Regions from separate parts of the Nonomuraea sp. NPDC004186 genome, predicted to be linked through region 2. Evidence: riboswitches for the same ligand, from Rfam matches in the RefSeq annotation. Region 2 holds a riboswitch; the other holds the start of a gene.
What was found. A riboswitch is a leader RNA that binds a small molecule or an ion and turns the genes downstream of it on or off. The one in region 2 is predicted to bind cobalamin.

Region 1: linked by a shared signal. The riboswitch ahead of cobN (cobaltochelatase subunit CobN) and the one ahead of ACWEPL_RS41270 (ribonucleoside-diphosphate reductase subunit alpha) in region 2 are both predicted to bind cobalamin.

The regions. Positions count from the first base shown of each region.
Region 1 is NZ_JBSGFQ010000033.1:15,585-18,984, forward strand. It holds gene ACWEPL_RS25800 (precorrin-8X methylmutase) at 1-217, opposite strand, end outside; gene ACWEPL_RS25805 (precorrin-3B synthase) at 214-1,650, opposite strand; cobalamin riboswitch at 1,668-1,863, shown strand; gene cobN (cobaltochelatase subunit CobN) at 1,901-3,400, shown strand, end outside.
Region 2 is NZ_JBSGFQ010000068.1:49,419-52,818, forward strand. It holds gene ACWEPL_RS41260 (SAM-dependent methyltransferase) at 1-373, shown strand, start outside; gene ACWEPL_RS41265 (tripartite tricarboxylate transporter substrate-binding protein) at 450-1,397, shown strand; cobalamin riboswitch at 1,402-1,596, shown strand; gene ACWEPL_RS41270 (ribonucleoside-diphosphate reductase subunit alpha) at 1,722-3,400, shown strand, end outside.

The sequences.
Region 1 (3,400 bases), on a different contig from region 2:
GCACGGGCGCGCCCCTTCGCAGCGCCGCGCGCGCCCGGACGACCACGGCAGGCGACCAGTCCAGGTCGGTCACGAGGTCGGTCATGCCGCAGGCGTGGATCATCCGCACCGCCACCTGCGCGACCTCGGGCGGCATCCCGGTGAGGTCGGCCTCGGCACGGATGGTCGCGAACGAGCGCCGGTAGATCTCGGCCCCGTCGCGGATGTAGTCGCTCACTGATGCCTTTCCTGGTATCCGTCGCCGGTGGCGACCATCTGGACGACCCGGCCGCGCGGCAGCCCGCAGCGCCGTTCGCAACCGGCCCAATGCACGGGCATCGCCGGGGGGCCGTCCAGGGTCGCCACCCAGCGCCGCGCGTCCTCCTGGACGTCGGCCAGGGACTTGGCGCAGCCCGGACGGCCGGTGCAGGCGCTCACCCCGGCCCACGGCGACGCCGGGTCCGTCACCAGCCCGGCCGCCTCCAGCATTCGCGCCGCCCGGCCGGCGGCGGCGGGCGGGAGGTCGAGGAGTACGACGGTCCGCCACGGCGTCAGCCGGACCGGCACGCCGGTGGCGTCTCCCGGGTCGGACGCGGTGGCGTCTCCCGGATCGGGCACGCCGGTGGCGCCTCCCGGACCAGGCGCGCCGGTGGTGCCGGCCGGGCCGTTCGCCTCGGCCGCTGCGGCGATGGCGCTTGCCTGGGCGGCGGACAGCCGTCCGAGCGGCACCACGACCTCCAGCGCCACCCGCCCGTCCCGCTGCTCGACCCGCCCGGCACGCGGCGCCGAGACCGTATCCCGGACGACCGGAGCGGGCGGTGCCCACATCTCGGCGTCCGGGGCCGGCCCGGCGTGCGACTGGTGCCCGGTGCGGGCATCGGCGGCGCGGTCGGCAGTGCCGGTGCGATCGCGGGGGGCTGTGCCGGTGCGGTCATGGGAGGCGGTGCGGTCGTGGGGGGCGGTGGTGGTGCGGTCGTGGGGGGCGATGCGGTCGTGGGGGGCGGTGGTGGTGCGGAGGCGGGTGGCGATGCGGGCGGGGCCGTTGTCCAGCTCCGCGATCCGCCACGCGCCCCGATCCCCTTCCGGCCGTTCGTCGAGGAACGCCTCGGCGGCGGCGATCATGAGTTCGGCGGCCACGTCCGCCCCCACGGCGAGCCCGGCGTCCACGCCCGCTAGCAGCAGCCGCCCGTCGAAGAACGTGACGTCGGCCCCCAGCGCGAGCATGTCGCCGCTGCCCTCGTCCACCGCGAACAGGAACCGCCCCGGCAGCCCGGCCAGCCGGGGCCGCGAGCACAGCGCCCGGTCCAGCGCCGCCACCAGGGGCTGCGGGTCCAGCAGGCCGGGGCCCGTGCGACCGCCGAGCGGCGAGGCCACGATGTTGCGTACGCGCTCGTGCGCCTGCGACGGCAGCAGTCCGGCGGCGGCGATCCGCTCGGCGAAGGCGGCGGGTGAGCGCAGGCCGCGCACCTGGACGTTCGCCCGGGAGGTCAGCTCGATCACGTCCGAGCCGAGGTCGGCCGCGCAGGCGGCCAGCTCGCGCAGCCGGGCGGGTGAGATCGCGCCGCCGGGCAGGCGGACGCGGGCCAGCGGGCCGTCGGCGGCCTCGTGCACCTGTAGCGCCCCCGGACAGGCGTCGGGGCGCATACGTCCGGAAAAGTCGGCTATGGACACGATCAGGATGGTAACGCCACTTCTGGCGGGGGTCGCTCTTGTCGTAGGCTCCCTGTAGGCGATGGCTAGGGAGGAAGCCGGTGCGAATCCGGCGCGGTCCCGCCACTGTGACCGGGGAGCGAACCCCACCGCAGGCCACTGCCCGGCGACGGGTGGGAAGGCCGGGGTGAGCGCTGATCCGGGAGCCAGGAGACTCCGGCCGCCGCGACACCCGCGACCCGGGGCGAGGACCCCGAGGGAGGATTGCGCCGTGCCTGGCGACAGCCGTACCGTCCTGCTGCTCTCGACCTCCGACACCGACCTGCTCAGCGCTCGCGCGAGCGGTGCCGCCTACCGGTTGGGCAACCCGGCCCGGCTGGCGGCCGAGGAGCTGCCCGCCCTGCTGGAAGGCGCCGACGTGGTCGTGGTGCGCCTGCTCGGCGGGCGGCGCGCCTGGGAGGAGGGCCTGGACGCACTGCTGGCCGGCCCTCTGCCGGTGGTGGTGCTGGGCGGCGAGCAGGCGCCGGACGCTGAGCTGATGGAGCTGTCCACGGTCAGCGGCGGCGTCTGCGCCGAGGCCCACGCGTACCTGGCCCACGGCGGGCCGCCGAACCTGGCCGAGCTGCACGCGTTCCTGTCGGACACGGTGCTGCTGACCGGGCACGGGTTCGCGCCGCCGGAGGCCACGCCCTCCTGGGGGCTGCTGGAACGCGACGCGCGGCCCGGGCCGGGACCCGTGATCGGGGTGCTCTACTACCGGGCGCACCACCTGGCGGGCAACACCGCGTTCGTGGAGACGCTCTGCGCGGCCGTGGAGGAGGCGGGCGGGCGGGCGCTGCCGGTGTTCTGCTCCTCGCTGCGCACCGCCGAACCCGAGCTGCTCGACACGCTGCGCGCCGCCGACGCGCTGGTGGTGACCGTGCTGGCGGCGGGCGGCTCGCGCCCCGCGACGGCGGGCGCGGGCGGCGACGACGAGGCGTGGGACGTGGGCGCGCTGGCCGCGCTCGACGTGCCGATCCTGCAGGGGCTCTGCCTGACCACCGGCAGGCAGGCGTGGGAGGAGAACGACGACGGGCTGTCGCCGCTGGACGCCGCCTCGCAGGTGGCCATCCCGGAGTTCGACGGGCGGATCATCACGGTGCCGTTCTCGTTCAAGGAGATCGACCCCGAGGGGCTGACCGTCTACGTCGCCGACCCCGAGCGGGCCGCCCGGGTGGCGGGCATCGCGGTACGGCACGGGCTGCTCCGGCACACCCCGCCCGCCGAGCGCCGCCTGGTCGTGATGTTGTCGGCGTACCCGACCAAGCACTCCCGGGTGGGCAACGCGGTCGGCCTGGACACCCCGGCCAGCACGGTCAGGCTGCTGGCCAGGCTCGCCGAGGCCGGCTACGACCTCGGCGAGGGCTTCCCGGGCGTGGCCGAGCAGGACGGCGACGCGCTCATCCACGCGCTGATCGCCGCCGGCGGCCAGGACCAGGACTGGCTGACCGAGGAGCACCTGGCGGGCAATCCGGTACGCATCTCCGCCGCGTCCTACGAGCGCTGGTACCGCACCCTGCCCGAGGAGCTGCGGACGGAGATGGAGCGGCACTGGGGGCCGCCGCCGGGCGAGCTGTTCGTGCACGAGGGTGACATCGTCCTCGCGGCGCTGCGGGCGGGGAACCTGGTGGTGATGGTGCAGCCGCCGCGCGGCTTCGGCGAGAACCCGATCGCCATCTACCACGACCCCGACCTGCCGCCCAGCCACCACTACCTGGCCGCCTACCGCTGG
Region 2 (3,400 bases):
CCTGGACCTGCGCCGGCCGGTCGGGGTGCTGCTCGTGTCGATCCTGCACTTCCTGCCGGATTCGGCGCGGCCGCAGCAGGCTCTGGCGACCCTGCGCGAGCGGCTGGCGCCGGGCAGCTACCTGGTGATCACCCACGCCACCTCGATGGGCCGTCTGGAGGACGGGCAGCGCTACCGGGGCGCCTCCTCGGACGATCCGAGCGGCGGCACCGACCGCACGCCCGCCGAGATCCGCGCCTTCTTCGGCGACTTCCCGCTGGAGCCGCCGGGCCTGGTGCAGGCCGTCGACTGGCGTCCCGACCGGCCCAAGCTGGTGGGGGACTGGTCGCTGCCGTCGTCCCTGATGGCCGGGGTCGGCAAAAAGCCACTATGAGAGATATGTGTATCTCTGCGTATTGTGTCGATAACTTAGAGTGAGCGATGACTCGCGATGCTCGGGGGAGAGGCACATGCGCCGTCGGCGGTTCTTCGCATGGGGGCTGGGCCTGGCCGCGTGCGCGGCCGGCTGCGGGACGGAGCGCTTCGCCGGGACTGCGGCGGGCCTGCGCGCCCGATACTCGATCGGCCCTCAGGGGCGCCGCTGGGAGCGCGTCGGGCAGGCGTTCGCCGGCGCGGCCCGGACGGCCGGATACGAGACCGGCGCGGGCACCAGGATCATGGTGAGCGGGCTGCCCGCGCTGGCCGCCGCCGAGCTGAACAACGGCCAGACCCTCCTCGACACCGCGACCCCCCTGTCCAGGCTCACCGGCGAGGTCGAGGTCGTGGTCGTGCCCGTCCACTCGCCGTTCGGGGACTTCGAGGCGTTCGGCGCCCACCTGCTCGCCAGTCCGGGCCAGACGCAGCTGGCGGGCGGGCCCCAGGGGGAGCCCGACCACCTGCTGTTCGGCCTGATCGCCAGGGGGCTCGGCGCCGACACCCGCCAGCTCGAGTACACCGGCTACCCCAGCAGCCAGGAGGCCGTCACCGCGTTGCTGTCCGGCAAGGCCGCGGCGGCCGCGGGCCCGCTGGCCGACTGGCGCGCGAGCATCAAGGCCGGCCAGGTCAAGGCGCTCGCGGTGTCCTCGGCCAGGCAGGTGCCCGGCCTCGACGCGCCGACGCTGCTGGAGTCCGGCGTACGGGTCGACTTCGTGGACTGGGCGGCGGCCTTCGGGCCCGAGCGCATGACGGATGAGAGCCGCGAATCGGCCATCCGCATGTGCGAGGACGTGACCGGATCGGCCGACTGGGAGGCGGCCTGCCGGTCCGCGGGCTGGATCTCGATCCCGCTCAGCGGCGCCGACTTCAAGCAGTGGCTGGGCTCCGAGGTCGAGCGCACCCGCGCCGTCCTGCGGGATCTCGGTCTGCTCGGCACCACCAAGGCCACAACATGCTGGGGTAGTTGCGGGAACGGCCACTAGATGTAGGATCCTGCTCGTCGCTGGTTCGCCTCTCCGGAGGCGGAGCAAAAGGGAACCCGGTGTGATTCCGGGGCTGCCCCGCAGCGGTGAGCGGGAACGACCGCCGTCAGGTGCACTGGAGCGATCTGGGAAGCGACGGCCAGTAGGAGCGATGCGCGCGCCCGCGAGCCCGAAGACCTGCCAGCGGTGTGCCCGGGCCGCCCGCCCGGCACGAAGTGACCATGGCCTCGCGGGAGGGCCGGGGAGCGAAACGGCCGGGGGATGATCCGTGCCGCCGTGCTCTCGCGCGCCCTCACGGGGGACGAGCTCGCGAGGAGAGAGCACGTGACGCAGATCATCGAGGTCGATCGCCGCCTGGCCATCGAGGAGGCCGCCGCCCGGGTCATCACCGACCCGGCCAACTCCCGGGTCGCCGCCCGGCTCCTGGCCGAGGAGATCGCCGACGAGGCCGCCGCGCACGGGGTGCGGACGTTCTCCGAGTCCATCGCCGCCACCCACGCGGCCGGGCTGATCCAGGACGGGCTGGCGGAGTTCGTCGCCGCGCACGCCGCCGAGCTGGACGCGCTGGTCTCCGTGGCGGCGGACGACCGGTTCGAGTATTTCGGGTTGCGCACCGTCTATGACCGCTACCTGCTGCGCCACCCCGAGACGCGGGCGGTGCTGGAGCGCCCGCAGCACTTCTTCCTCCGCGTGGCCTGCGGCCTGTCGGAGTCGGTGGCGGAGGCCGCCGAGCTCTACGCGCTCATGTCCACGCTGTCGTACCTGCCCAGCTCGCCCACGCTGTTCAACTCGGGCGCGCGCCGCCCGCAGCTGTCGTCGTGCTTCCTGCTCGACTCGCCGCGCGACGAGCTGGAGGCGATCTACGACCGGTACGGGCAGGTGGCGCGGCTGTCGAAGTACGCCGGAGGCATCGGCATCGCCTGGACCCGGGTGCGCTCGCGCGGCTCCCTGATCCGGGGCACCAACGGCCACTCCAACGGCATCGTCCCGTGGCTGCGCACGCTCGACTCGTCCGTCGCGGCCGTCAACCAGGGCGGGCGGCGCAAGGGCGCGGCCTGCGTCTACCTGGAGACCTGGCACGCCGACATCGAGGAGTTCCTGGAGCTGCGCGACAACACCGGCGAGGACGCCCGCCGCACCCACAACCTGAACCTGGCGAACTGGGTGCCCGACGAGTTCATGCGCCGGGTGGAGGCGGACGAGGTCTGGTCGCTGTTCGACCCGAAGGAGGTGCCCGACCTCACCGACCTGTACGGTGACGCGTTCACGCGGGCGTACCGCGCGTACGAGGCCGCCGGGCGACATGTCCGGCAGATCCCGGCCAGGACCCTGTACGGCCGGATGATGCGCACGCTCGCCCAGACCGGGAACGGCTGGATGACCTTCAAGGACGCCGCCAACCGCACCTCCAACCAGACCGGCCGCCCCGGGAACGTCATCCACCTGTCGAACCTGTGCACCGAGATCCTGGAGGTCACCAGCGACGCCGAGACCGCAGTCTGCAACCTCGGCTCGATCAACCTGGCCGCCCACCTCCTGACCGGTGACCTGGCCGGTGACCTGGCCGGTGACCTGGACTGGGACCGGCTGCGCGGCACCGTGCGAACGGCCGTGCGCTTCCTGGACCGGACCATCGACCTGGGCTTCTACCCGACGCCCGAGGCCGAGGCGGCGAACAAGCGCTGGCGGCCCATCGGGCTCGGCGTCATGGGCCTGGCCGACGTGTTCTTCACGCTGCGGCTGCCGTTCGACTCGCCCGAGGCGCTGGAGCTGTCCACCAGGATCGCCGAGGAGATCGCGCTGGCCGCGTACGACACCTCGGCCGACCTGGCGGCCGAGCGCGGCCGGCACCCGTCGTACGCCGAGACGCGGGCGGCCGGGGGAGTGCTGCACCCGGACCACTACGTCACGAGCACGCGGCGCTGGGACGCCGTGCGGGAGAAGGTCGCCCGCACCGGCCTGCGCAACTCGCTCATGATCGCCGTCGCGCCCACCGCCACGAT